4 regions of the Kurthia populi genome follow, and region 4 is predicted to be linked to each of the others. Evidence: riboswitches for the same ligand, from Rfam matches in the RefSeq annotation. Region 4 holds a riboswitch; each other region holds the start of a gene.

Region 1 (7,535 bases), on a different contig from region 4:
TGGCCGGTCTTCCGATGGCTGCACAGCTAATGCAAATTGTTATTTTTACATCACTTATTTCCGTAATGAACTCTGCGATTTTCACAAGTTCACGTATGCTACTTGGTATGGCTGAAAAAGGTGATGCACCAGCGATTTTTATGAAGCTATCGAAGAAAAGCAGTGCACCAACATTTGCAATCATTGGCAGTACGGTTGTCGCATACTTTTGTGCCATTCTTTACTTTATTTCGCCAGATGTTATTTTCTACTTCTTAGGTAATGCAGTTGGTGCCTTAATGATTATCGTGTATATTTTTATTGCTGTCGCACATATTCGTTTCCGTAAACAGTATGAAAAAACCAAAAGAGAGCCACTCGCGATTAAAATGTGGCTATTCCCGTATTTAACGTATGTCACGATTGCGATGCTTGCGGGTGTGTATCTTTGTCAGATGTTCATTTCATCTTTGCAGGCCCAGTTTTATATGAGTACGATACTCGTTATTTTCGTCGTTGGTAGCTTCTTCCTACGTGAGCGCCTGAAGAAAACAACGCTTACGACTGCAAGTGCTACACGAAATGCAGATGTAGAATAGCTTATGGAAATAGCAGGAATTCCTACTGGGGGATTCCTGTTTTTTCATGCGGACAAGTGCTTTTTTTTCCACAATGTTCATGTTAAGCTAGGCTTCGGAGGGGATTGTCGATGGAATTAAAACAATTGATTACGTATATTTTGACCGATCACCAGTTTCAGTGGATTTCTAGTAATAGTGAGCAGCCACCGCAGCAATATGCAGAGATTATTGAACAATTCCGTATAGAACAACAAACCTATTTGGATTTAGAACATTGCTTTGTACATATTATTGAACTTGAAGCATCGTATTTATTTATTATTCACGATAAAGAGATGACGACATCGTGGCAATTTATCGAACATGTGTTGAACTCGGTTAGTGATGGATTGACAATCTGTAATTCAGATGGCATTATCGTTTTTCAAAATGAAGCCGATCGCAAGATGTTTGAGGTCGATGCACGCTATTTACCAGTGATGGAATTTGTTGAACGCGGCATTATGAATGAGTCGGTGACCATGAAAGTGCTAAAATCGAAAAAGCGGGAAGACATCGTGCAAACATTCGCCAATGGACATGTCGTATTAGTAACGGCGCTACCGATTTTTGATGAGGCGGGCAATGTGGAATATGTTGTCGCCAATTCACGTGAAATGACTGAACTACGTGACATGGAGCGCACGATTGAACGCTTAGAGTCACAGAGTGCACAGTATAAGGAACAACTTGAAGCATTAAAGCAACAATCTTCAACGAGCTTGATTGCTGTTTCTAAAGCGATGCGCCAAGTGATTGAAAAAGCCACACGCATTGCCAACGTCGATTCGACGGTACTTATTTCGGGGGAATCAGGTGCAGGTAAGGAAGAATTAACGAAATTAATTCATCAGCGAAGTCACCGTGCACAAAAACCGATGATTACGGTCAATTGCGGTGCTATTCCAGAAAATTTATTAGAGTCGGAGCTTTTTGGCTATATGGGTGGTGCGTTTACTGGGGCGAATAAAACAGGGAAACCTGGTCTTTTTGAACTTGCCTCTGGAGGTACACTTTTCCTCGATGAAATTGGCGAGATGCCATTATCGCTACAAGTAAAGCTACTACGCGTATTACAAGAATCAGAAATCACCCGTGTAGGAGGGATTAAACCGATTCCAGTGGATGTGCGGATCATTACCGCAACGAATCGTAATTTATATGATATGGTGCAGCGCGGTGAATTTCGCGAGGATTTATTTTATCGTTTAAATATTATTCCGCTACGTATTCCACCACTGCGTGAACGTAAGGAGGATATTGCACCGCTTGCATACCGATTTTTACATTTAGTAATGGAGAAATATAGCATTGAGCGTACGATTGAGGAAGCAGCAGTCGACCGTCTTACGCAGTATTATTGGCCGGGAAATATTCGTCAGCTGAAAAATTTTATTGAACGCGTTAGTTTATTAACGCAGCAGTCGACCATTACCCTGCAATACATTCAGCGAGAATTTCAAAAGCCGGAGTATCAACAGCATAATCCAGTGCCGTTAGTCGATGATACGTTTACACAAACGCCTATTTATGATCAGAATCAGACACTAAAAAATCAAGTGGATGCCTTTGAGCGAAAAGTGATTAAAGAGGCGCTCGGACAATACCCTAGCATTCGTCAAACAGCGAAGGCATTAGGCTGTAATCAGTCGACACTTGTGCGTAAGATTCAAAAATACCAGCTCGAAAAACAAGTATCCTATGAATAATATTCTATTTTTTCAGAAAAGTTTGCAAAGTATTTGGAATTTTGCTATGATAACTGAAACTGCATAGTCTTATCAAGAGAAGCCGAGGGAAAAGGCCCGACGACGCTTCAGCAACCTCTACACTAGTAGAAAGGTGCTAACTCCTACAAGTTTTGTACTTGGAAGATAAGAAACGGATAAATTGCCCTTCTTATTTTTATTAAGAAGGGCTTTTTTTACGAATTTGAGGGGGTTCAGGAACATGCCAATTAACATTCCACAATATTTACCGGCAACAGAACGATTAAAAGAAGAGAAGATTTTCGTTATGGAGGAGGAGCGCTCAAAGAGCCAAAATATTCGTCCATTAAATATTTTAATTTTCAACTTAATGCCTGAAAAAGAAAAAACAGAATTACAGCTGTTACGTTTATTAGGAAATACACCACTACAAGTGAATGTCACGTTCTTAAATACCGCAACACATGAGTCAAAAAATGTGTCAAAATCACATTTAGAAACATTTTATTCAACATTTCATGAAATCAAAAAAGATCGGTATGATGGCATGATCATCACCGGTGCACCCATTGAATTATTTGAGTTTGATGAGGTCGATTTCTGGGAGGAGCATAAAGAAATTTTGGACTGGGCACAGGAGCATGTGACGTCAACGATGCATATTTGTTGGGGCGCACAAGCAGCACTGTATCATTATTATGGCATTGGAAAATACCCACTTGAAACGAAGTGCTCTGGTATTTTTGACCATGAAGTATATGATAGCACTGTGAAACTAATTCGTGGCTTTGACGACATTTACCCAGCACCGCACTCGCGTAATACATCGATATCAACGGAAGCGGTAAAAAATCATCCAGACATTGAATTATTATCCGAATCAGATGAAGCAGGTGCTTTTTTAATGATTTCAAAAGATGAACGTCATGTGCTCGTGACCGGGCATTTAGAATATGATGCGGATACGCTAGCATTAGAGTATGAGCGCGATGTCGCACGGGGCTTAAATCCAGAACTACCAAAACATTATTTCCCTGAAGATGACCCAACGAAAAAACCGCGTAATACATGGCGTTCACATACGCATTTATTATTTTCAAACTGGTTAAATTACTATGTATACCAAGAAACGCCATATGATTGGGTAGACAAAGGAGAAAATCATTCGCTAACGTCTTCCTGTTTATAAATAGATGAAAAACTAAAAAGAGAACAGAAAAAGACACTTTCAAGGAGCAAGCTTTGGAAGTGTTTTTTGATGGACAAAAATGAAAAGCATATTTATACGAAAACAATATGACAGTTTTTCACATTTAGTGTACGATAAATAGGCAGAAAAATAAGGGAAGTGGCGACAGTGAACGAAACGAGTTTGATTTTAGAAGGGGGTACATTCCGCACCATTTATACAAGCGGTGTACTGGATGCCTTATTACGCGAAGAGATTATGATGCCCTATATTATTGGGATTTCAGCGGGGGCAATTAATTTATGCTCCTATATTTCAAAGCAGCCTGAGCGTACGATGCGCGTCTTTACGGAGTATCGACATGATAAGCGTTATGTAGGTATGCGAAACTTCTTAACAGAACGCTCATTATTTGGGTTAGACTTTGGTTGGAATGTGTTGCCAAATCAGCTTGAATTATTTGATTGGCAAACATTCCGTAGCTACGAAGGCACAGCGCTTGCGGGCGTGACAAATGCTAATACTGGTGAAGTAGAATTTATGGACGTACAGACGATGGATACTGATAGTCAGTTGTTGCGTGCTACTTGTGCGATTCCGGTCATGTTTCCGGAAATTAAATTAAATGGCGTGCCGTATTATGACGGTGGATTAGCAGACCCGATTCCAGTGCAACATGCCATTGATGAGGGATATGAGAAGCATGTTATCGTCTTAACGCGTCCAAAAGGTTATTACAAAACGATGGACCGCCAAACAAAAGCAGCAATGCAGCTAATGCGTAAAAAATATCCGAAGCTAGTCGATGTCATGCTAGAACGTGTGGATCGCTACAATGAAACGGTTGCAAAATGTGAGCAGCTTGAACGTGAAGGCAAAGCATTTATTTTCCGCCCGCCATATGGCATTGAGGGCATGGAGAAGGATGTTGTGAAAATGCGAGCGAATTATCGTCTTGGGGTACATGAGGCGACACTACGTATGAATGATTTAAAGGAATTTTTAAGTTTAAACTAATAGAAAAGCTTCTTGCGTACTGGCGCGAGAAGCTTTTTTATTAGGATATATTTTTCGGGATAAAGCCACTACCATTGCCTGTGGCGACGGTTTCATTTTCGGCATTTTTAAAAATAAGCGCCATCTCGACATGGAACGAATTATCAAGAGAGGTAACGCTCGTTATCGTAATTTTACAAGTCACTTCATCGCCCGTATAAACTGCCTTCATAAATGTATGGTCAAGTGTTTCTGAAAAGAAATTAAGGTCGCCGCCAATTTTAGTAGCAATGCTGGCAATTAATAAACTGTGTACCCGGACACGCCCACGACTATCCGGCATCGTATGCAATGAACCGAAATCGCCGGTAATATTACTAAATGCAAATACGTCACCGCGTGTAAATGTTCGCTTCGCTGAAAACGTATCCCCTACCATCATCTATAAACCGCCTCCTTAGTATTCGTCATATGGAAGTATATCTTTAGATTACCCTTTTTCTAGACGGTTTATGCTTCGAGAAGAGAAGTGCTATAATAAAAGCAGTTTCAAGGAAATGAGGACGATAACATGTATAAAACGTTCGGGATATTTGCGCATGTAGATACCGGAAAAACAACTTTTTCGGAACAAATTTTATATTATGGTCAAGGTATTCAGGCACGTGGTCGTGTCGATCATCAAAATGCTTTTTTAGATTTGCACCCAATTGAACGTGAACGAGGCATTACCGTCTTTGCGGAGCAAGGGATTTTTACGTATAACAACAATACATATACGATGATTGATACACCCGGACACGTCGACTTCTCACCAGAAATGGAGCGCGCCATTCAAGTGCTCGATTATGCAGTAGTGCTCGTTGATGCCGTAGATGGTGTTGAGGGACATACGGAAACGGTGTGGCAATTACTTCGAAAACACCATATTCCGACGTTTTTCTTTATTAATAAAATGGATAGAGAAGGCGCTAATTTAGACAAGGCTATTGCAAGTATTCACGCATTGCTGACGCCGAATACGGTCGTATTAACGAATCATTTGACAAAAGAGATGGATGAGCCATTAGCAGAGGCTGTTGCGGCACTTGATGATACGTTAATGGAGCGTTATTTTGAGACCGGCTATACGCGCGATGTGTTTGAAGCGGCACTTTGCCAGATGATTCGTGACGAGCGAGTATTCCCGGTCCATTACGGCTCAGCATTACAAGATGAGGGTATTTCAACGTTTTTACAGCATTTTGACCGCTTAACGGCTACAAATTATGACGCGGCTGCACCGTTTGCAGCGCGTGTCTATAAAGTCCGCCATGACGAAAAGGGTCAGCGTATTGCCTATTTGAAAATCGATGCGGGTCGTTTAAAAGCACGTAAAGCACTCGAAATCGATGGTGAAATGATGAAGGTAGGGCAAATTCGCTTATATAATGGGGAGAAATTTGAGCAACTTCAAGAAGCCATCGCCGGACAAAGCGTCGGGATTTATGGCTTGAAGAACGCCGTTATTGGTACGACATTTGGCGACGCGGTATCGTATAAGGCACCGAGCTTAGTACCGACTTTACAATCTCGTGTGGTGTTTGAAGACGGTGTTTCGCCGAAGGAAATGCTACGCTATTTCCGCTTGCTCGAGGCGGAAGACCCATCGCTTGAAATTGTGTGGCAAGAAGCGTTGCAGGAAATTCATCTGCATATTATGGGCGTCATTCAGCTTGAAGTATTGCAACAAGTGCTAGCAGAACGCTTTCAATTAATGGTGCAGTTTGAGGCACCAACGATTATTTATAAAGAAACGATTTTTACATCGACAAAGGGCTATGGTCATTTTGAGCCGTTGAAGCATTATGCAGAAGTGCATTTACGCATGGAGCCAGCGCCACGCGGACAGGGCATCACCTTTATCAATGAATGCCATGCAGATGATTTACTCGTCGGTCAGCAAAACCTGATTCAAAAGCATGTGCTTGAACGTGCGCATCATGGTTTACTGACAGGCTCTGCTGTAACAGATATAATCGTGACACTTGTGACAGGGAAGGCACATATAAAGCATACAGAGAGCGGCGATTTCCGCGAGGCGACTCATCGTGCATTGCGACAAGGCCTAGAACAAGTAGAAAATGTGTTGTTAGAGCCATATTATGCCGTTGTCATGCGTGCACATATCGACCATATGGGCCGTATGATGAGCGATTTACAGATGGCAAGTGGCACTTTTGACGCGCCGTTTACAGAAGGAGAATATGTAACGATTCATGCGCGAGTACCAGTGGCGAGCTTTTTAACGTATCCGACACAGTTTGCAGCCTATACAAATGGTAAAGGGAGCATCCGTCTCGTATTTGATGGCTATGATCGCTGTCATAATACCGAAGAGGTCATTGAACGGATTGGCTATGATAAACAAGCAGACCCAAATTATACATCAAACTCTATTTTTTGCAGTCACGGAAAAGGCTATGTCGTGCCGTGGCAAGAGGCAGAAGCGTTGATGCATGCGAATACAGAATTATAAGGCTTGTGCGTGACAATTGAATTAGGCTATTTGTATAATACAAGTAACGTCTGAATTGCGAAAGGAAGAAAAAAATGAAAAAATCAGTCAAAGTAGGATTAGTACTAGGAATTGCTGCGGGTGCTACAGCGCTTGCAGTTAATCAAGCAAAGAAAAATGCTTCACCAGAGCCATTTGTGACGTTTACAGATGACACAAAATTATATGCATTAATGGATACAAATGCATCTGTTACACATATTTTACCGATTGCGACAGTCGTAACAGTTATCGCAAAAAAACATATCGATAAAAACGTTTGGTTTGAAGTTGAAACGCCATTCGGTCACGGCTTCATTTTAGACGAATCGGTTTTACCGCAAATAGCCGATGCCAAACATATTGAGCTTGATGTACCAGTGATCAATCAATACGCACCTGTTAACGCACCATTTGGCTGTGAGGGTGCGGCATTATTAATGGCACTACAATACAAACAATACACAGAAGACGATTTCAAAACACTATTAGCGAATATGCCAACA
Region 2 (7,535 bases), on a different contig from region 4:
ATAACAACCACCTTACAACCGTTATTAAAGCCAATGAGTGACGTGCTTGTTATGACTTCAACAGCTGGTTTATTCGGTTCACGAGGACAATTAAACTATAGCGCAGCAAAGGGCGCTCTAACAATGATGGCCTATACGTTAGCAGCAGAGTGGGAACCAGGAAAAATTCGTGTCAATGCGATTGCCCCTGCTGCTTTAACTGATATGACGCGTCCTGTAATTGCCTACTATAAACAGAAAAGTGAACAGCAACAAATTCCGTTCCCTGATTTTTGGCGTGTGGGATCAGCAGACGATGTAGCCTACTTTGTTAAAAAATTAGTTGCACGGACAGACTTTTTTACGGGCGAAGTGTTTGGCGTGAATGGTGAGAAGTATACACGCTATGCTGCAGACATGGTGAGGTGGTCCCCGTGTTAACCGTTGAAAACACTACATACTATCATACGCCAGGGCATGGTATCGAGAATCTCTGCTTCACCGTTTACGAGCAAGATTGTCTCGTCCTACTCGGAGCGAACGGGAGCGGGAAGTCAACGGTCCTATCGTTACTTGCAGGCCTTTTAACGCCACAATCTGGGAAAATACTGTATGAAGGGAATCCAGTTAAGCCAGGTGAAATCGGGATTGTCTTTCAGCATCCTGATGATCAGTTTATTACGACGTCAGTCATGGATGAAGTTATTTTTGGACTAGAAAATTTACAAGTGCCACGCGAGGAAATGACCGCCCGCGCTTATCAGGCATTAGATGAAGTTGGTATGCGCTGGGCTATAGAACGCCATCCAATGACGCTTTCTGGTGGCGAAAAACAACGTGTTGCATTAGTAGCTGTGCTAGCGATGCGCCCGAAAATTTTACTATTAGATGAAGTGACCGCTATGTTAGATTCCCATGCACGTAGTGATTTTTACACGCTACTAAAAACATTAAAAAAACGCTATACAATTGTTATGACGACGCATATTGTTGAAGAATATTTATTTGCAAATCGCGTTTGTTACTTGCAAAATCATCGTATCGTATTTGATGGAGACTTACCTGCATTTGCAGCACATTATCCGACATACGCAATGCCTTTTATCATTGAATTTCAAAGAACGTGTCATTTACCGATTTGCATTCAAACGTATGAGGAGTGTGTTAAACAAATATGGCCATCACTTTAAAGAATGTTACACTAGAGCGTTCATCACATGTTATTTTACGCGATGCTTCATTTCAATTTTCTGACAATAAATGGACGGCGATAGTAGGAGAAAACGGAGCAGGGAAATCAACGCTATTGCAAGCCATTCAACAATTTATACCGATACAGCAAGGCCATATTCATATAGACGGGAAAATAGGTTTTTTATTCCAACATGCAGATCAACAATTTTTCGAGTCAACGGTTGAGAAAGAATTACGTTTCGCTCCACGTCATTTTGGATGGTCTCGTGAAAAAACAGATGCAAAGATAGCGGAAGTGTTAAATCTTGTACAGCTAGATGCATCTATTTTACCGATGTTGCCTTATCAACTTAGTGGGGGACAAAAAAAGCGGTTAGCACTTGCTCTTGTATTTATGATGGAGCCAACTATTTTGCTAGCAGATGAACCAACAGCTGGACTTGATCCAGTGCAACGCGCACTAGTGCTGTCGATTTTGAAAAAATGGCAACAGCAAGGACATACGATTATTGCGATTACTCATGAATTAACGGATGTGTTAACTTTTGCAGATGATGTTTTGTTGATGGCTAAAGATGAGGCCCCTCAACTGTTTGAAACGGAGCAATTTTTCTTTGAGGTTCCAAAACGAAAAGGAGTTTATTTTCCACCACCTATTGCGATGTTTCACTTAATAGAACAACGCTTACAATCTCCGCTGCCACGCGCACGTTCAATGCCCGCACTCATCCAAATTATGAAAGAGGCGATACCTAATGGAACAAGTTATTCAATATGTAGCACGCACGTCCATTCTACATCGTCTTGATCCACGGACTAAAATAATAGGGTTAAGCTTTCTATTAATCGGTTTCACCCAAATTCACGAGTGGATACAACTTGTTTTTTCGGCATTCGTAGTCGGCTTGTTATATCATTTTGCACAAATCCCTTTTAGCTATGCGCTACATTCAATACGCCCATTACTTCTAATTTTATTGCTGACGTTGCTTTATCATAGTATGTTTTCAGGTATAACCTATTTAGCAGGATTTTTAATGGGCCTACATTATGTCCTTAAGCTTTTAATGATGATTTTAAGTGGTGTTTTATTAACAGCGACTACCAAACCACTTGAGCTTGCACTTGGACTTGAAACAATGTTGCGCCCTCTTGAAAAATGGCGTATTCCTGTTGGCCAATGGGCATTAATGATTGTTCTGGCATTACGCTTTTTCCCATTAATTATCGAAGAATGGGAACGGATTCGTCTAAGTCAACAGGCGAGAGGCATCACAATAAAACGGTTTAGACAACGGTTGTATAGCCCAGTGCAACAAGTGATTCCGCTACTCTTAGCACTCATTACACGAGCAGAACGGTTAAGCATTGCGATTGAAGCACGCGGATTTCGACAGGGGTTTAATCGAACACATTTTCATCTTCTTGCTTTTCAAAAAAAGGATGGTTACTGCATTTTATTTCCAATATTTGTATCAATCATTGTATTATTATTATAAGGAGTGACAATTATGAATCTTCGTGGTCAACTTGTAGATGAGCAAACACGCTGCGTCCACTATCATACAGCAAAGGATATTATCGCTATCAAAATGAAATGTTGTCATACATATTATCCATGCTATCAATGTCATGAGGAGGAAGCAGATCACCCGATTACACGATGGACAAAAATGGAGTGGGATGAAAAGGCAATTCTTTGTGGGCGTTGTCATGAAGAATTGTCGATTGCGACCTATTTAGCACATGATACATGTCCACATTGTCACGCTGCATGGAACCCTCGTTGTGAGGGGCATTACCACTTGTATTTTGAAATGGAGGAATGACGATGAACACACGGATTACAGAGCTTTTTGGAATTCAATTACCGATTATTCAAGGCGGCCTAGCCTATCTGGCCTATGCTGATTTAGCGGCTGCGGTTTCAAATGCGGGCGGATTAGGTCAGGTTACGGCGTTAAGTTTACCTGATCCGGAAGCACTGCGACGTGAAATTAAGCGTACGCGTTCACTGACGGATAAGCCTTTTGGTGTCAATTTTGCGATGGGGATGCACGGAACAGGTTATGAGGCGTTTATACAAGTAGCGATTGACGAGAAAGTGCCGGTTGTATCCATTACAGGTGGAAATCCCGCTACGGTTTTAGCGATGCTAGAAGGAACGGGTATTAAAAAGCTCGTACTTGTGGCGGGTGTGCGCCAAGCACAAAAGGCAGAGGAGCTTGGCGCCGATGCCGTCATCGTCGTAGGTCAAGAAGGCGGCGGCCATTTAGGACGTGATGACTTAGGCACAACGGTCCTTACACCACGCGTCGTTGATTCGGTTTCGATTCCTGTTATTGCTTCAGGTGGTTTAGCGGATGGTCGTGGTCTTGCGGCAGGACTTGCGCTCGGTGCGGAGGGTATTGAAATGGGTACGCGTTTTATTGCTACAAAGGAATGTGTCGATGCTTCGGACTATTACAAGCAACTTTTACTCGATAGCACAGAGCAAAATACTGTCGTCGTTAAACGTTCGATTGGTGGTCCTGCACGTGTTATTCATAATGCTTTTGCGGATGAAATTTTAGCCATTGAGCAACAGACACCGACCTATGAGGCATTAAAGGAACATATTAGCGGGCAAGCGAATCGCCGGTTAATCCATGATGGTGAGGAGAATGGTATGGCCTTTGCTGGACAGGTCATTGGCTTGATCGATGATGTGCCTACTGTGGCGGAATTATTTGCGCGCATCGAAGCGGAATATAAAGCAGTAGTAACGCGTTTTTCAGAAATTTCAAAATAATACTTGCAATTCCTAGCGGATTACTTTAATATAAGTATCAACAACTAAATCACTTTCTTATCAAGAGCGTTGGAGGGACTGGCCCATTGAAGACGCAGCAACAGACATTTTGTACTGTGCTAATTCCTGTAGCATCATTTGCTAAAAGATGAGAAGAGAACGGCATCCCATTTGACACCAACCTCTTCTTATCGAGAAGAGGTTTTTTTGTTACTTAAATCGAAAGGGAGATGAGGTATGACAACCACACAGCAATCGATTCAACAGGCACTATCACTTTTAAAGGAGCGTACATGGGTGGATTTAACGCATAGTTTTAGTGCCGATACCCCCCGCTTTAATGCCTTCTCGCCGCTTGAGAAGAAAACGTTATTCGATTATTCAGCAGGCTTTTTCGCACAACAATTTACCTTTGCAGGACAATATGGCACGCATATTGATGCGCCAGTTCATTTTGTTGAAGGCGGCCGCTATTTAAATGATATTACGTTAAAAGAGCTTGTATTACCGCTCGTTGTCATCGACGTTTCAACAGACGTCGCAAAAAATCCTGATTTTACGATTACCGTACGAGAAATCCTGTCATTTGAGGAACAGTACGGGGAAATCGATAGCGGCTCATTTGTCGCACTACGTACCGACTGGTCAAAGCGCATTGATGATAGCGACACATTTAATAATAAGGATGCAGACGATGTGGCTCATACGCCAGGCTGGTCTGTTGAAGCACTCCGTTTCTTATTTGAAGAGCGCCACATTCGCGCAGTCGGTCATGAAACCTTTGATACGGATTCAAGTGAGGAATTTTATAAAAATAAAGCGCTCAAGGCAGAGCTTTATGTGTTACAGCAAGATGCTTATCAGATTGAGTTGTTGACGAATTTAGATCAATTACCCGCTAAAGGCGCGGTCATATTCAATATCGTCGCAAAACCTGATAAAGCAACAGGATTTCCGGTACGCTCATTTGCGATACTACCGTAGCACTCATTCGTGCAAGACTCATTTGTCACTAAAAAGAGGATGGATTTTTCCATCCTCTTTTTTATTTGCTTCATTTGAAATGAACGAAATCTTCAGGAAGCGGGTTTTGGCTACGACATACTTAAAAATATGTGCCAATTCAGGACAATGGTCCGGTAAAATTTAAAACGTTTACTAACGATACCGCGTAATCTGTCAACAAAAACTGTTATTCCACGCCATCGTCAAAAATTATTATTATTTTCAACGCCCGAAAAAGCGCATTTTACGCTAGAAAGGGGTCTCTAAGGGTTCATTTTGCATAAAAAAGTACCGTTTTAGAGCGCTTGAAATACTACACGAACGAGCATCTCACATTATTTATTCAAAAAACGACAATCTGTACTGTGTAGCTCATTTATGCAGCTTGCTATGTGTGGAAACGTCCCTTTTATGCCTTAAAATACATAAAACACCCCCGCTAGAGGCGCTAAATATGCCTGTTTTTACAAATGACTTGTACAAACTAATAGTAGTTATCTACTTAGCTTTAGTAATTCTATATGTTTTTTCGTCATTCAATCAAATGCTTATTACATTTATAGGTGCATACACATATGAATGACACTTATTAAAAAATATGTCGTAGCCAAAAACCGCTCCTTGGGCATCTGACAATTTTTTGCGAACAAAAAAATGGTCCTGCAATGTTTGCAAGCCCATTTATAACTTAAGCATGTTCGTGACGCAAGCGCTTTTCTTCTTTTAATTCAGCGACGAGGACATCATGCTGTTTCGGATCGTATTCGTTTTCCCATTTCGCAACAACAACGGTTGCTACCGAGTTACCGATAATATTTGTAATGGCACGTGCTTCTGACATGAAGCGGTCAACACCAATTAAAAGGGCAATCCCTGCGACTGGAATCATTGGGAATGCGGCAAGTGTTGCAGCAAGAGTAATAAAGCCAGAGCCGGTTACACCAGCAGCCCCTTTAGAAGTCACCATTAAAATCAGTAGTAAATAAAGTTGTTGCCAAATGGATAGATGCACATCATATACTTGTGCGATAAACATTGCGGCCATTGATAAATAAATGGCGGTACCATCTAAGTTAAACGAATAACCTGTTGGTACAACAAGACCGACAACTTGTTTTGAACAGCCGAAGCGTTCTAATTTTTTCATAATGAGTGGTAGGGCAGATTCAGATGAAGAAGTCCCTAAAACAATTAATAATTCATTTTTAATATAGCTCAGGAATTTGAAAATATTGACGTTTGCGGCATATCGTAATACGAGACCTAAAATGACGATAACGAATAATGCCATTGTAATGTATACGCCAAGCATTAATTTTCCTAAGTTCCATAATGAACCCATACCGAAGTTGCCGATTGTATAGGCCATTGCACCAAATGCAGCAAGTGGTGAGAATTTCATTACCATCCCAACAATTTTGAAGAAAATTTGAGAGGCTTGCTCGCATAATGTAATAACTTGTTTCACTGGATCACCGATAGAAGCGGCTGCAAGGCCGAAGAATACCGCACAGACAAGCACTGGTAGTAACTCACCGTTCGCAATTGCTCCAAAGAAGTTTTCTGGTAACACACTCATAACGAATGCTTGAATACCATGATCTTGATTTGCAGCAGCCTTTGTATATTCACTAATATCTGCACCACTTGATTTAAGTGCATCTGTATTAACACCAACACCTGGTTTAATAATATGGACTACGATAAAGCCAATAGCAAGTGAAATCGTGGACATCACTTCGAAATAAATAAGTGCCTTTAAGCCGATACTGCCGACTTTTTTCATATCACCCATGCTACCAATACCCGTCACTACTGTTAGGAAGATAATTGGTGCAATAAGCATTTTGATCAATTTAATAAAGATATCTGCTAAAATTTTTAGCTGTGCGCCAAAACTTGGAAAAATCGCCCCTACGATAATCCCTAGGATAATGGCCAGCACCACTTGAACCGTTAAGTTACGTAAGTTGACTCTTTTCATACGTACACCCCTTTGTATGTAGTTAATAAAACGCTTACAAGACCTAATGTAGTACGAATTTCTGTGCTTGTGAATATTGTGGTCATAATGGTTTTTTTGGTCTTTTTGGTCTTTTGACTTTTCTGACAATGAAATATCTTCTCAAACGACAAAAAACCGCGATAAAGAATAGAATCTACTCTTTATCGCGGTTATATAATAGATGGAAATAAAAAGAGCCTGTACCATAACAGACTCTTACATTCATTATTTTACAACTGGAACGGCAGGAATTGAATCAAGTAAAGACTTGTGATTTTCTTTTAGTTTCGCTGTTAAATCTTCAATGTTTGCTAATGCTTTTTGGCGCTCTGATTTTTGCTCAGAAAGCGTTGTGTTGATTGCTTTTTCCCATTCTGTTTGCGCATTACGGATGTAATCCACGACAGCGTGGTTCGGTTTCCAAGATAATTCTTGCGCTTGCTCTGTTGCTTCTTTTAACGTGTCGATCCACGTAGACAATTGTGCAGACTGTGCAGGTGTTGTGAATGCTTCAAATGAAGAAGTCACTTGTTTTTGCCAATCTTTAATCGCTTGGTTTGA
Region 3 (7,535 bases), on a different contig from region 4:
TGTCATCCCTATTTTTTCTAATGCTGACGCCAACTTACGTGTACGAGTCGCGAAATCTTTATACGTTAAGCGGTGAATCTTGTCCGCTGATGTACGTGATACGATTTCTTTATGCGGAAAGTACGTCTCGACCCGTTTTACAAAACCATTTAATACTAGTTGTGTATCCATCATCGTTAACCATCCCCCTAAGCATTGTTGTCAAGATTACCAAATCCTGTATAAAATAGTGTATAAAATTATTCGTTAAAAATCCAGAATTTTTAGAAAATATTTTATTTTTATAGAATTTTAATTAACTTATAGAGAAAATTTACGTTTTTTCTTTTGAGCCGTTTATCTTACGTTATAAAACGGGAACAAAAAACTATAGCAAGACAAAGGAGAGGTTTTTATGATGAATTATTTTGTTGTTGAAAATGCTGTACGTTTAAAGAATCAAGTTGATTTATTATTGAAAGAAGGCTTTGAACGAGACCAAATTTATGTTTTTTCACGGTATGAGGATCGCGCTGATGATATCGCCAAAGCATTACATATTTCACAGGTTGGCGTAGCCGAACAAGGTGTTATGAACAGTGTTAAAAATTTATTTACGTCCCGAGAATCTGAACTACGAACACAGCTCATGTCACTTGGCGTTACCGATGAGCAGGCAAACGCACTCGATGTACATTTGGATGCGGGGAAATTAGTCGTTGTGGCGACAAAATAAACAGTACTTTTAAGCAATCAAAAGAGGCTTTGACATACGCATAAAAACAACCGTTCATAATGAGCATAAGAAAAACCGGAATCGCGCTGTAGCGCGGTTCCGGTTTTTCGTTGCGAACACTAAAAAAGGAAAATGACGTGTTTTGTCCCAGCCTCTTTTTCAATTTATCGTTATGAAGCTGTGCGATATAATTTACGGCGTAATTTTTCAAGCATATCGACTGTCATTTTATCTAAATCATAGGCTGCTTTAAAGCCCCATTCCGCTTTTGCAGCACTATCATCTAAAGAATTTGGCCAACTATCTGCAATTGCCTGACGCGCTGGGTCGACATCGTAGTCCATCGTGAAGTTTGGCATTACTTTTTGAATTGATGCGGCGATTTGCTCTGGTGTAAAGCTCATCGCTGTAATATTGAATGCATTACGGTGAACGAGTGTGTTACTATCTGCTTCCATTAAATCAACAATCGCTTGCAGTGCATCTGGCATATACATCATATCCATATACGTACCTTCCGCAATATAAGATGTATAGTGACCTTTCTCTACAGCTTGATAATAAATGTCGACTGCATAATCTGTCGTACCACCACCCGGAGGCGTCACATTTGAAATTAAGCCTGGGAAACGGACACCGCGCGTATCCACGCCGAAATGCGTGTAATAGTAATCACATAGTAATTCACCCGCTACTTTATTGACGCCATACATCGTCGTTGGACGTTGTAGCGTATCTTGCGGTGTATTGTCCTTTGGTGTTGATGGACCAAATGCGCCGATTGAGCTTGGTGTGAAGAATTGTAGGTTTAATTTACGAGCCGTTTCAAGAGCGTTCATTAAGCCACCCATATTTAAGTTCCAGGCAAATACTGGATCTTTTTCAGCAGTGGCAGAAAGAAGAGCAGCCATATGCATTAATGTATCTGCGCCAAAAGCGTTTGCGATGTCATACATGCGTTCAGCATCCATGACATCAAGCACTTCAAATGGCCCCGAAGAGCTTACCGGTTTGCGAATATCTGTCGCAAGAACATTTTCTGTCCCATACTCCACACGCAACTTCTCTACTAGCTCTGAACCGATTTGACCACAAGCACCTGTTATCATGATTTTCTTCATTTCTTTTCCTCCTCTTACAGCTTACAAATGTATTTTCAGAAAACACATATATAAAATAAAAACAAATGTATTTTCTAGATGTACAAAAATATCTTTACAAACGCTGTTTTATCAATGTTTTTTGTTTTTTATATTATATAATGTATTCTTTAAGAAAACAATATTTGTATTCTCAAAAAACACATATTTTAAAAGACATAAGCATTTAGACGTAAAATAATTTAGTTTTAAAGGTAGGTAAATAGCATAGCATACATTAAGAAAACGCTTTCCTTTGGCAGGTATCCAACGTCACACTTTAGACATATTTTCATTTTTTACAAAAAAACGAGGCTGGGACATACGTATAAAAACAACCGTTCATATGAGCATAAGAAAAACCGGAACCGCGCTACAGCGCAGTTCCGGTTTTTCGTTGCGAACGCTAAAAAAGAAAATGACATGTTTTGTCCCAGCCATGCTTGTACTACATGTTATTTCTTTTTCATCCAGTCTGGTTTACCAAAGCCTTTAAATTCTGTATCGATTGTTTTTTCGAAATCTGCTGATTCAACTACGGCTTTAATATCTTTTGATAACTGTGAATTCTCGTCTGCCTCGCGTACTGCGACAACATTACGGAATTGATCTGGCATATCTTCTAAAAATACCGCATCTTCTAAGTTTAAGTTGGCTGCTAATGCGAAGTTTCCTGGGACACCCGCTAAATCAGATGTTTCGATTGCGCGTGGTAAGCCAGCCGCTTCGATTTCTTTAAACTCAAAGTTTTTCGGATTTTTCGTAATATCTTTTGTTGACGCGACTAATGGATCTACATCGTCGCTAATTTCGATTAAGCCTTGTTCTTTTAATGATTTCAGCGTACGTGCTAAGTTTGATGGGTCATTTGCAATTGAGATTTTAGCGCCTTCTGGTAATTCATCAATCGTTTTATATTTTTCAGAAAAGAAGCCCATTGGAGCTGTTGGCACGATAATTAATGCTTTTAATTTTGTATCATTTTCTTTATTGAAGTTTTCTAAGTATACAGAGTGCTGGAATAGGTTGGCATCAATATCGCCGTTATCTAATGCATTGTTTGGTTGGATATAATCACTGAATTCTTTTAATGTTACTTTGTAGCCTTTCTCCTCAAGACCTGGAACAATGGCCTTTTTCAGCATATCGCTATATGGACCGGCTGTTGCACCGATTGTAATTTCTTTTGATGTTGTTTCCTTGTCTGTATCTTTCGCGTCACCGCTACCACACGCCGCAAGTGCTGCGGTCACAATAACTAACAAAACTGCTACTAACCACTTTTTCATATTCAAATCCCCCTATTTTCTATTCACTTTTTTTGCTATCGTATCGCCCAAGATTTGTACAGCCTGAACGAGAATAACTAAAATAACAATCGTCGCAATCATAATCGTATCGTCATAGCGATAGTAACCGAAGCGAATCGCTAAGTCTCCGACACCACCGCCGCCGATTGTACCTGCCATCGCAGAGTACGCAATCAAGCTAATGATTGTCATCGTAATGCCTTGAATAATCCCTGATTTTGCTTCTGGTAATAATACTTCCTTGATGATTAACCAAGGAGAGGCACCTGCTGCGATTGCCGCTTCGATAACCCCCTTACTAATTTCTTTTAATGATGTTTCGACAAGTCGTGCGAAAAATGGAATGGCCGCAACAGATAACGAAACACTCACAGCGAGTGGACCTGTTGTGTCACCAATAAGCACTTTAGTTAACGGAATAAGTGCGACTAATAAAATAATGTATGGAATCGAGCGCACAAAGTTAATTACAAAACTTAACACATTATTGACGATGCGATTTACCTTTTTGCCGGAGTTACGTACGGCGAAAAACCCATGACTTGTGATGAATAATAATAAGCCAAGTGGCAACCCAATAACGAGTACGACTACTAATGAAATGCCGACCATTAATAGCGTTTGGCCAAAGGATGTCCAAATGTCTGGGAGCATCGATGTAAAATGAGCGAAATCAAACATATTACTGCACCTCCACTGTTACACCGCGAGATTCCATATACGTGATGGCGCGGTTAATATCTTGTCCGTCACCGATTAATTCCATGATGAAGATGCCGAGTGGACGCTCTTGTATGTACTCAATCGTACCGTGAAGGAAATTTCCTCGTACTTCAAATTGCTGTAGCATATCGGAAATAATTCCTTGCCCTGCGGTATCGCCCTTAAATAATACTTTGACGATAGTGCCATTAAATGTATGCATAATTTCTGATGGAATATCAAAGGACACAACACTGCCGATAAATTCCTGCGTTAATGGATTTGTTGGATTGGCAAAAATATCGTACACACTGCCATGCTCGACAACACGTCCGTTTTGCATAATTGCCATGCGGTCACAAATCTCTTTGACTACTTCCATCTCATGCGTAATTAAGACAATGGTGATACCAAGCTCACGATTAATTTTTTTCAATAATTTTAAAATGGCTGTCGTTGTCGTCGGGTCGAGTGCGGATGTGGCTTCATCACATAATAAAATCGTTGGTTCGTTCGCTAACGCTCTTGCGATACCTACACGTTGCTTTTGACCACCTGATAGCTGACCGGGAAAAACGTCCTTCTTATCAGACAGCCCAACCATTGTGAGTAGTTCCTTAATGCGCGCTTCGCGTTTGTCTTTTGCGACATTCGCAGCCTTTAATGAAAACTCAATATTTTCACCGACTGTCTTTTGGTCAATCAAGTGGAAATGCTGAAAAATCATACCGATTTTTAGGCGTGCCTGCCGTAGTTCTTTACCTGATAGTGTCATTAAATTTTGGCCATCAACTAAAATCTCACCATCTGTTGGCTGCTCCAATAAATTGATGCAACGTAATAATGAACTCTTCCCGGCACCAGAATATCCGACTATTCCGAATATTTCGCCGTCATTAATTGTAAGATTGACATTATCTACACCGATAACTTCTTTTTTCTTTGCTCGATATACTTTTGAGACATTGTTTATTTCAATCATGCGCATACCTCTTATTCTTGTAAAATTACTTTTTCAGAAAACAAAAAAGCGCCTTTCCTCTGAAAGACGCTTTCTATTATAAACGTTATTTATCTTTCAGAAATACATTCTGTAGGAATTAGCACCTTCCCATAATGGGGGTTGCTGGACATCATCGGGCCTATCCCTCCGTCGCTCTTGATAAATCCTAGTTATTTAGTTGTTTTTATGATTATGTCATCAATAGTATTTCTTTTTACGTCCATTGTCAATATATTTTCAGAAAAAAATTAATTTTTCAAAATATCTTGATATAGCTCTGGGCGACGGTCATCATACACGGGAATTTTTTTACGTACCTCGTCGACCTTATCAAAATCAACATCGACAATCGCTAGCTCTTCCTCTGCATCACCCGTCCATAACACTTCCCCCCATGGTTCAATCACCATTGAGTTGCCGTTAAAGTTTTCCGGCTTATGACTTGTACGATTTACCGCAACGATAAAGCATTGATTTTCAATCGCACGCGCTTGTAATAATGTTTTCCAATGATCAATGCGAGGTGTTGGCCACTGTGCCGAAACGAAAATGACCTTCGCACCGTTTAGCGCATGGAGGCGTAGCCATTCTGGAAAACGAATATCATAGCAAATGACACCCGCCGCATCTAAGTCACCTAATTTGAAATTATTTTGTCCTGAGCCCGCTGCTAAATATAAATGCTCATCCATCAAGCGGAATAAATGTGCTTTGTCGTATTCACCAACCTGCTCACCGTCTTTATTAAACACAAGCATCGTATTATAAAATTTGTCGCCTTTTTTCGTCGAAACAGAGCCACCAACGATATGAATGCCTAACTCCTTCGCAAGCTCACTTAAAAATTTCTTTGCGCGCTCACCATTTGGATCTGCTAGCTCGTCTAATTTTTTCAGTGCATAGCTTGAATTCCACATCTCTGGTAAAACAACGAGCTCTGCACCTTTTGCGTGTGCTTCGCGTACTAATTCATTTACGCGTGCATAGTTTTTTTCTACATCGCCTGTTGCGACTTTAAATTGAATACAGCCTAATTTCATCACGACACCACCTATAGACATTTTTCTGAAAAAGGTCTACTATGAGAATAATTTTCAGAATATTTCTTTCTATTATACAATAGATTATTTTTGGAGGCACCTACATGAAATTATCAAAAAAGATGCAACAACTTCCTGAGCAATTTTTCGCGAAGCTATCAAAAAATGTGGCAGAAGCAGTGGCAGAAGGACGCGATGTCATTAACTTAGGACAAGGGAACCCAGACCGTCCAACACCAACACATATTATTGAGGCGATGCAACAAGCAACCGCTGACCCTAGCATGCACAAATATTCACCATTTCGTGGTACAGTAGAGTTTAAAGAGGCAATCGCCACATTTTATAAACGTGAATACGATGTCGATATTGACCCTAATACGGAAGTCGCCATTTTATTCGGTGCCAAAGCAGGCTTAGTGGAATTGCCAATGGTTATGCTAGATGACGGTGATACGATGCTATTACCTGATCCAGGGTACCCTGATTATTTATCCGGTGTAGCACTAGCCAATATCCAATTTGAAACGATGCCACTAACGGCTGACAATCAGTTTTTACCGGACTACAATGCATTAACTCCGGCACAAAAACAGGCTGCAAAGCTTTTGTATATCAACTATCCAAACAATCCTACAGGCGCTGTTGCAACACCCGAATTTTTCGCTGAAACCGTCGCATTAGCCAAGGAGCATGATATTGCAGTGATGCATGATTTCGCCTATGGTTCACTTGGCTATGATGGCATTCGTCCACCAAGCTTCCTGCAAACCGCGGGCGCTAAAGAGATCGGTGTTGAATTTTATACGCTATCAAAAACGTATAATATGGCCGGCTGGCGCGTTGGCTTTGCAGTCGGAAATCGCGACATGATTGCTGGCTTAAATCTTATTCAGGACCATCTCTATTGCAGTCTATTCCCTGCTATTCAGCATGCCGGTGCCGTGGCGCTAACCTCCTCACAGCAATGTGTGACAGAGCAGCTAGCGATTTATGAATCGCGTCGTCATGCTTTAAAAGAGGCTGCCGCAAAAATCGGCTGGGATATTACCATTCCGGCTGGTAGCTTCTTTGCATGGCTACCTGTGCCAAATGGTATGACAAGCGAGGAATTTGCGGATGTACTGCTTGCTAAAGCCAATGTTGCCGTTGCTGCTGGTAATGGCTTTGGTGAGCACGGCGAGGGCTATGTTCGCGTCGGTTTACTCGTTGATGAGGCCCGTATTCACGAAGCAATGGAGCGCATCGCCACACTTAATCTATTCGCTTAAGAGGTGACACTTGTGGTTATCATTTCATTAATTATTAGTGCCTTTGTTGGCTTTATAAGCATTGCGACACAGCGCTATGTTCTAAACCAGCTTGGCAATCAAGATAAAAAGAAAGTCGTTTTCATTTATGGTTTTGGCACAACGCTTGGTGTCTTTTTAGCATTCATGGTCATGCTACGCCTGAAATTACCGGTAAATTCATTTTTTGAATTTATCATTCAAATTTTACTCGTGGCCGTTATCGCCATTGTTGCCGGTAAAATTATGTACGCTGTTTCACCAAAGGCGTATAAGGACATTAAAGCTAAGGATTGAACTACCCCCACTTAGCCGTTCTTCGAACGTTGCTTGAAGT
Region 4 (7,535 bases):
ATGGCTCAGTCTACGAAAACTATCGTTGTTGTAGGTGGCGGTATCACTGGATTATCAACGATGCACTACTTAACACGCGAATTACAACATAAAAATATACGTCTTGTATTAGTTGAAAAAGAGGCACAGCTTGGCGGTAAAATGGCGACGCATGAGGAAAACGGCTTTGTCATGGAGCTTGGCGCAGATTCCATTGTGGCACGTCATAAAAGTGTCATGCCTTTAATCGAAGAATTAGGGCTAGAAGATCGCGTCGTTTATAATGGCACAGGCGTCTCTTATATTTATACCCAAAATGAGCTACATGCTATCCCACTTGAGAGCATGTATGGCATCCCGATGAATAAGGAAGCACTACAACAAAGCACCCTTATTTCTGAAGCGGGTAAGCGAGCTGCTCTAAATGATTTAACATTACCAAATGAGCAATTTACAAAGGATTCATCTATTGGCGAATTCCTTGAATATTTCTTTGGTGAAGAGCTCGTGAAAAAGCAGATTGCCCCTGTATTATCGGGTATTTATTCAGGTGATCTGTATTCATTAACATTAGCATCTACAATCCCCTATTTAATCGATTATAAAAACCAGTATGGTAGTATTTTAAAAGGCTATGCGGCGAATAAAGACAAGTTTATCAGTCTATCACATAATAAGTTCTTATCATTTAAAAATGGCTTACGTGAATTGTTTGAGCGCTTTGAAGAGCTGTTAACGACAGTCGAGTTTTTAAAAAATACGGCTGTAACGAAGCTTGAAACAGTGAATGAGAAAACCATCGTTCATTTTGACCATCATGAGGCGATTGAAGCAGACCATGTCGTATTAGCGACACCACATCGCATGGCACAGGAAGCGCTAGGTGATGAACGTTTAACACCTGCCTTTGATGCCTTTAAAACGAGCTCGATTATTACCGTATATTTAGGTTATGAAGTCGGCAATGACGTCCTACCAGCAGAGGGCACTGGTTTTATTGTAGCAAATAGCGACGCCGTAAACTGTGATGCCTGCACATGGACAAGCGCAAAATGGCCAAATACATCAAAAGACGGCAAGCTACTACTGCGTGTCTTTTATAAAAAAACGAATCCGAAATTTGCGGAGTTAATCAAGCTCACAGAAGAAGAGTTAGCACAGCTTGCGATGAAGGATGTTGCGACATCCCTTAATATTGAGGAGCAGCCGTTGACAATTAAAGTATCGAAATGGACACAGCAAATGCCCGTGTATAATTTAGAGCACGCGGCCGCTGTGAAAAATCTAGAGCAACAAATGCAGAGCTATTATCCAACTATTACACTGGCAGGCTGCTCGTATTATGGTGTGGGCATCGGGTTATGCATCGCGAACGGTAAAGAGATTGCGACTCGCATTGCAGCGCAACTTACGACGGTTTAATTCGTTCCAAAACAGGTATTAACAACATAACGAATCGTCGATGAAAGGAAGTAAAATAATGGCGGAGCATACAGCTAAAAAAGGTGGTAATAAATGGTTGACCATTATAGGTGTACTATTATTAATCGCAGGGTTAATTCTCGTATTTAATAAGCCGATTATGGGCTTTATAGTCAACCATATGACGGACTCAACATTGCAAAATAAAGCGGGCAAAAATTACGATGATAGCATCGCAAAGGCAAAGGAATCAGAAGATGTCACATTTGATTTTGAGCAAGTAAAAGACATTAGCCTCGGCGAAGTATTGAAGGCACAAATGGATTCGAAAAAACCTGATTCAATCGGTATGGTGAGTGTGCCAGATGTAAACATGCAGCTACCGATTTTATATGGTATTTCGAATAAGAATTTAGCTATTGGCGCAGGCACAATGAAGGAAGAGATGCCAATGGGGACAGGAAACTATGCACTGGCCGGCCATAATGTGCGTAATGAGCGCTCTTTATTTAGTCCACTAACATTAGCGAAAACAGGTATGAAAGTATATGTGACGGATTATGATAAAGTATATATTTATGAAATCGATAAAATTTATAATGTTGAAGCGTCACAAGTCGAAGTCATTAATGACCATAAAAATAAAAAAGAATTAACACTCGTAACATGTAGCTTTAATGGTACGAAGCGTCAAATTACACATGCGAAGTTTATACGTGCAATGAATATTGACGAGGCACCAAAAGAAGCCTTTAAAGAAGAAAAATAATGACAGAGAAATCATCGTTGTCGGTGGTTTCTTTTTTTTGATTGAATGGAATGCATCATTGCATTGTCTTTCTAATTTTGCATGAAAATCATGAAAAAAAGACAGAGCTATTGACGTTCTTTCATCTAAGATGTATTATTCATATAATATTCTAAAAATTAAATCAATTTCTTATCAAGAGAAGCAGAGGGACTGGCCCGACGAAGCTTCAGCAACCAGCCGAAAGGTCAGGTGCTAATTCCAGAAGGTAATAACCTTAAAAGATAAGAAGGACTATGCATATATCCCTTCTTATTCTAACGAGTAAGAGGGTTTTTTTATTGGGGAGATTGATAAATAGAAGGGAAGTTCATAGATGGGATTGCTGAACGATTTAAAAACGAAAGTATTAACAGCGGACGGTGCGATGGGCACGTTGCTTTATTCATATGGGATTGACTACTGCTATGAGGAATTAAATGTGTCAAAGCCAGAAATTATCGAGGATATTCATAAGCGTTATATCGAATCAGGTGCAGATATTATTCAAACGAATACATATACAGCCAATGCGATTAAATTAGCTCGCTATGGTATCGAGGACCAAGTTGTAGCGATTAACGAAGGTGCAGTTGCGATTGCAAAACGAGCTGCAGCGCCAGGTGGTCAGTATGTACTTGGGACAATCGGTGGCATTCGAGGAATTCGCAAAACGGATGAAACACTAGAAGAAATTTTAGAAGCACTGCATACGCAGGCAACAATTTTAATCGAAGGCGGCGTCGATGGCTTATTACTTGAAACATTTTACGACTTTGAAGAGCTATCAGCATTAGTGAAATTACTACGTGCACACACAGCGCTACCAATCATTGCACAAGTATCGATGCATGAGCCGGGTGTTCTACAAAACGGTGTCTCATTAAATGAAGCACTTCATACACTTGAATCCCTTGGTGCCAATATCGTTGGCGTGAACTGTCGTCTAGGTCCGCATCATACCATCCAAGCGTTTGAAAACGTAGAGCTGCCAGAGACAGCCTTCTTATCAGCCTATCCAAATGCGAGCTTATTAGACGTTGAGGACGGTAAAGTTGTTTATGAATCAGAGGCAGATTATTTCGGCCGCGCAGCAGTACTATTACGTGACGAGGGCGTGCGTCTAATCGGCGGTTGCTGTGGGACGACACCGGCGCATATTGCCGAGGTGAAAAAACGTTTAGCAGATCTTCCACCGATTAAAGCAAAAATTGTCGAAAAGAAAAAGTCATTAATTATTAAAGATGCAGATGAAGCTGCACATGAACCACTGCATGTACAGGCGAAAAAACAGCGTACGATTATCGTCGAGCTTGATACGCCACGTCATTTAGAAACGGATGCGTTCGTTGATGGTGCACGTATTTTACAAGATGCCGGTGCAGATGCGGTGACGATGGCGGATAACTCGCTTGCTTCACCTCGCGTCAGTAATATGGCGATGGGTGCTCGTTTGAAATATGAAAAGAATGTTCGCGCACTGGCACATATTACATGTCGTGACCGTAACCTAATCGGTCTGCAATCGCATTTAATGGGCCTTGATGCGCTAGGAATTACGGACATTTTAGCGGTGACAGGGGACCCAACAAAGGTAGGAGACTTCCCAGGGGCAACGAGTGTGTATGATGTTTCAAGCATCGAGCTACTTGAGCTAATTAAAAAATTAAATGAGGGCATTTCATTCTCAGGAAAGCCGCTTCGTAAAAAGGCGAACTTCTCTGTCGCAGGCGCCTTCAATCCCAATGTACGAAATGTGGCGCGCGCTGTACCACGACTTGAGAAAAAAATCGCAGCCGGTGCAGATTACTTTATTTCACAGCCGGTGTATACGAAGGAAAAAATCATTGAGGTGTACGAGGCAACAAAACATATTGAAGAGCCTATTTTCTTAGGTATCATGCCACTGACAAGTCTACGTAACTCAGAATTTTTACACAATGAAGTACCGGGCATTAAGTTATCCGAAGATGTACTTACGCGTATGCGTGACTGCGAAGAGGATAAACAGCGTGCACGTGCAGAGGGACTTAAGATTGCAAAGGAGTTAATCGACGTCGCCGCACCACTATTTAAAGGAATTTATTTAATTACACCGTTCATGCGCTATGACATGACCGTTGAGTTAATTGATTATATTAAGCAGCTAGATGCACAAACTGAGGGGGAACAAGTAAATGTCGAAACAACGCATTGAGGACCGTATTCAAGATCATATTTTAATTTTAGATGGTGCGATGGGGACAATGCTCCAAAACGCTGATTTAACAGCAGAAGATTTTGGTGGCGAAGAGTTAGATGGCTGTAATGAAAACCTGAATTTAACACGCCCAGATGTTGTACGTGATATCCACCGTGCTTACTTTGAAGCAGGAGCAGACATCGTAACGACCAATACATTTGGTGGGACACCGCTTGTATTAAATGAATATGGTTTAGGCGAGCATGCGTATGAAATTAATAAACGTGCGGTAGAGCTTGCGGTTGAAGCAGCAAATGAGTTTTCAACACCTGAATGGCCACGTTATGTTGCAGGTGGGTTAGGGCCAACGACCAAAACATTATCGGTAACAGGTGGTACGACATTTGATGCACTACAACATGATTTTTATGTGCAAGCAAAGGGATTAATTGATGGTGGTGCGGATGTTTTATTAATGGAAACATCACAGGATATGCTGAATGTAAAAGCAGGAACACTTGGTATTAAACAAGCGTTTGATGAGCTAGGAAAAGAATTACCGGTTATGATTTCAGGAACGATTGAGCCAATGGGTACAACACTTGCGGGTCAAACAATCGATGCATTTTATATTTCAATCGAGCATATTAAACCACTGTCAGTCGGCTTAAACTGCGCGACTGGACCAGAATTTATGACAGACCATATTCGTACACTTGCGGAAGTAGCGACGAGCTATGTTAGCTGTTACCCAAATGCTGGACTTCCGGATGAGGAGGGTCATTACCATGAAACACCTGAGTCATTATCGAAAAAACTAGCGGCTTTTGCAGATAAAGGCTGGCTAAATGTTATTGGTGGTTGCTGTGGGACGACACCTGCGCATATTAGCGCGATTCGCGAGGCAGTAAAAGACAAAGCACCACGTAAGCGTCCAGACCATGATCATCCGCATATGGTATCAGGTATTGAGCCATTAATGTACGATGATTCAATGCGTCCATTATTTGTAGGGGAACGTACAAACGTTATCGGTTCACGTAAATTCAAACGTTTAATCGTAGAAGGTAAGTTTGAAGAAGCGGCAGAAATCGCCCGTGCGCAAGTGAAAAATGGTGCGCATGTACTCGATATTTGCCTAGCCAACCCAGACCGTGATGAGCTAGAAGATATCCGTAACTATATGGAAGAAGTCGTAAAAAAAGTAAAAGTACCATTCGTTATCGACTCGACGGATGAGAAGGTAATCGAAGAAGCACTAAAATATTCACAAGGGAAGGCCATCATCAACTCCATTAACTTAGAGGACGGCGAAGAACGTTTTGATGCCGTACTACCACTTGTGAAAAAATACGGTGCCTCAATCGTTATTGGGACAATCGACGAAAAAGGGATGGCTGTTGACCGCCATCGTAAGCTTGAAATTGCAGAGCGCGAATACGATTTACTTGTGAATAAGTGGGATATCGCACCAGAAGATATTATTTTTGACCCACTTGTTTTCCCAGTTGGTACAGGGGACGAGCAGTATATTGGCTCTGCTGTCGAGACAATCGAAGGAATTCGTTTGATTAAAGAAAAGCTACCACGTGCCTTAACGATTCTAGGGGTATCGAATGTATCATTCGGTTTACCACCAGTAGGTCGTGAAATTTTAAATGCGGTGTACTTATATAACTGTACACAGGCAGGACTTGATTATGCGATTGTCAATACAGAGAAGCTCGAGCGTTATGCGTCGATTCCTGAACAGGAAATCAAGTTAGCGAATGATTTATTATTCAATACGAATGATGAAACACTCGCGGTATTTACCGATTTCTATCGTGATAAAAAGAAAGAAAAAACAGAGGATGATATTCCAAAAACTGTGCCAGAGCGCCTTGAATATTATATTTTAGAAGGTACGAAGGAAGGTTTAATTGATGATTTAGAGGCTGCGCGTGACATGTATGATGCACCACTTGATATTATCAATGGTCCACTGATGAAGGGGATGGCGACCGTTGGGAAGCTATTTAATGAAAATCAACTAATCGTTGCGGAGGTATTACAATCAGCGGGTGTTATGAAGGCTGCTGTTGCGCATTTAGAGCAGTACATGGAGAAAAGCGCAGATGATGTTGGGAAAGGGAAAATGCTTATTGCAACGGTCAAAGGTGATGTACATGATATCGGTAAAAACTTAGTCGACATCATTATGAGCAACAATGGCTACACAGTTGTTGACCTTGGTATCAAAGTGACACCACAAACATTAATTGAAGCGATTCGTAAAGAAAATCCAGACATCGTCGGGTTATCGGGTCTGCTTGTAAAATCGGCCCAACAAATGGTTGTGACAGCACAGGACTTTAAAGAAGCGGGGATTGATACACCAATTATCGTCGGGGGTGCAGCGCTTTCTCGTCGCTTTACCGATACAAAAATTGCCGCCAACTATAATGGCCCGGTCATGTATGCAAAAGATGCGATGCAAGGACTTGAAACGATTAACCGCCTAATGAGTGATGACCGCGAAGATTTACTAACGGAAATTTTTGAGGCACAGGAAAAACGTAAAGTTCAAGATGCAAATCGCGCAGAGCGTCCGGCAGTTGCAGTGAAAACGCGCCCAGCGAAAACCGTACGTACAGATGTGCCAGTCTACAAACCAACCGATTTAGAGCGCCATGTGCTACGTGATTATACACCAGCTTATTTATATCCATATGTGAATATGCGCACATTGATTGGTCATCACCTTGGTTTAAAAGGCTTTAAAGAAGATATGATTAAAGAGGGGGACAAGCGTGCAGTTGAGCTATTTGAATTAGTGCGAGGTTATTTACAGTCCGATTTACTACATCCAAAGGCCATGTATCAATTCTTTAAAGCACAATCAGATGGCGACGATGTCATTATTTATGACAAGGACGGTGTCACAGAAATCGAGCGCTTTACATTCCCGCGTCAAGAAAAAGAACCATTCCTCTGTCTAGCGGATTTCTTAAAATCAAAAGACAGCGGCGAAATGGACTATGTAGGCTTCCTACAAGTAACGGCGGGTAAGGGCATTCGTGAAAAGGCACAGCAATTAAAAGAGCAGGGAAAATTCCTTGAAATGCATGCGCTTCAAGCAACAGCACTTGAACTTGCAGAGGGCTTAGCAGAGCGAGTTCACCA

The links. Region 4 has a riboswitch for S-adenosylmethionine ahead of ACFSY7_RS16320 (bifunctional homocysteine S-methyltransferase/methylenetetrahydrofolate reductase). Riboswitches for the same ligand answer to the same signal wherever they lie in the genome.
Region 1: linked by a shared signal. The riboswitch ahead of metA (homoserine O-acetyltransferase MetA) and the one ahead of ACFSY7_RS16320 (bifunctional homocysteine S-methyltransferase/methylenetetrahydrofolate reductase) in region 4 are both predicted to bind S-adenosylmethionine.
Region 2: linked by a shared signal. The riboswitch ahead of ACFSY7_RS15085 (cyclase family protein) and the one ahead of ACFSY7_RS16320 (bifunctional homocysteine S-methyltransferase/methylenetetrahydrofolate reductase) in region 4 are both predicted to bind S-adenosylmethionine.
Region 3: linked by a shared signal. The riboswitch ahead of ACFSY7_RS00395 (methionine ABC transporter ATP-binding protein) and the one ahead of ACFSY7_RS16320 (bifunctional homocysteine S-methyltransferase/methylenetetrahydrofolate reductase) in region 4 are both predicted to bind S-adenosylmethionine.

The regions. Positions count from the first base shown of each region.
Region 1 is NZ_JBHUOR010000143.1:40,003-47,537, reverse strand. It holds gene ACFSY7_RS19890 (amino acid permease) at 1-578, shown strand, start outside; gene ACFSY7_RS19885 (sigma-54 interaction domain-containing protein) at 689-2,308, shown strand; SAM riboswitch class I at 2,375-2,480, shown strand; gene metA (homoserine O-acetyltransferase MetA) at 2,550-3,497, shown strand; gene ACFSY7_RS19875 (patatin-like phospholipase family protein) at 3,666-4,514, shown strand; gene ACFSY7_RS19870 (hypothetical protein) at 4,555-4,935, opposite strand; gene ACFSY7_RS19865 (GTP-binding protein) at 5,065-7,011, shown strand; gene ACFSY7_RS19860 (C39 family peptidase) at 7,086-7,535, shown strand, end outside.
Region 2 is NZ_JBHUOR010000128.1:18,678-26,212, reverse strand. It holds gene ACFSY7_RS15115 (SDR family NAD(P)-dependent oxidoreductase) at 1-420, shown strand, start outside; gene ACFSY7_RS15110 (energy-coupling factor ABC transporter ATP-binding protein) at 414-1,169, shown strand; gene ACFSY7_RS15105 (energy-coupling factor ABC transporter ATP-binding protein) at 1,154-1,981, shown strand; gene ACFSY7_RS15100 (energy-coupling factor transporter transmembrane component T family protein) at 1,929-2,672, shown strand; gene ACFSY7_RS15095 (CHY zinc finger protein) at 2,685-3,002, shown strand; gene ACFSY7_RS15090 (NAD(P)H-dependent flavin oxidoreductase) at 2,999-3,964, shown strand; SAM riboswitch class I at 4,019-4,119, shown strand; gene ACFSY7_RS15085 (cyclase family protein) at 4,202-4,948, shown strand; gene ACFSY7_RS15080 (dicarboxylate/amino acid:cation symporter) at 5,658-6,953, opposite strand; gene ACFSY7_RS15075 (PhaP protein) at 7,200-7,535, opposite strand, start outside.
Region 3 is NZ_JBHUOR010000002.1:76,802-84,336, reverse strand. It holds gene ACFSY7_RS00420 (long-chain fatty acid--CoA ligase) at 1-174, opposite strand, end outside; gene ACFSY7_RS00415 (general stress protein) at 395-715, shown strand; gene ACFSY7_RS00410 (L-threonine 3-dehydrogenase) at 886-1,836, opposite strand; gene ACFSY7_RS00405 (MetQ/NlpA family ABC transporter substrate-binding protein) at 2,310-3,143, opposite strand; gene ACFSY7_RS00400 (methionine ABC transporter permease) at 3,156-3,845, opposite strand; gene ACFSY7_RS00395 (methionine ABC transporter ATP-binding protein) at 3,847-4,848, opposite strand; SAM riboswitch class I at 4,935-5,035, opposite strand; gene ACFSY7_RS00390 (carbon-nitrogen family hydrolase) at 5,118-5,909, opposite strand; gene ACFSY7_RS00385 (pyridoxal phosphate-dependent aminotransferase) at 6,014-7,180, shown strand; gene ACFSY7_RS00380 (hypothetical protein) at 7,193-7,495, shown strand.
Region 4 is NZ_JBHUOR010000133.1:18,592-26,126, forward strand. It holds gene hemG (protoporphyrinogen oxidase) at 1-1,401, shown strand; gene ACFSY7_RS16315 (class A sortase) at 1,460-2,170, shown strand; SAM riboswitch class I at 2,339-2,440, shown strand; gene ACFSY7_RS16320 (bifunctional homocysteine S-methyltransferase/methylenetetrahydrofolate reductase) at 2,526-4,385, shown strand; gene metH (methionine synthase) at 4,366-7,535, shown strand, end outside.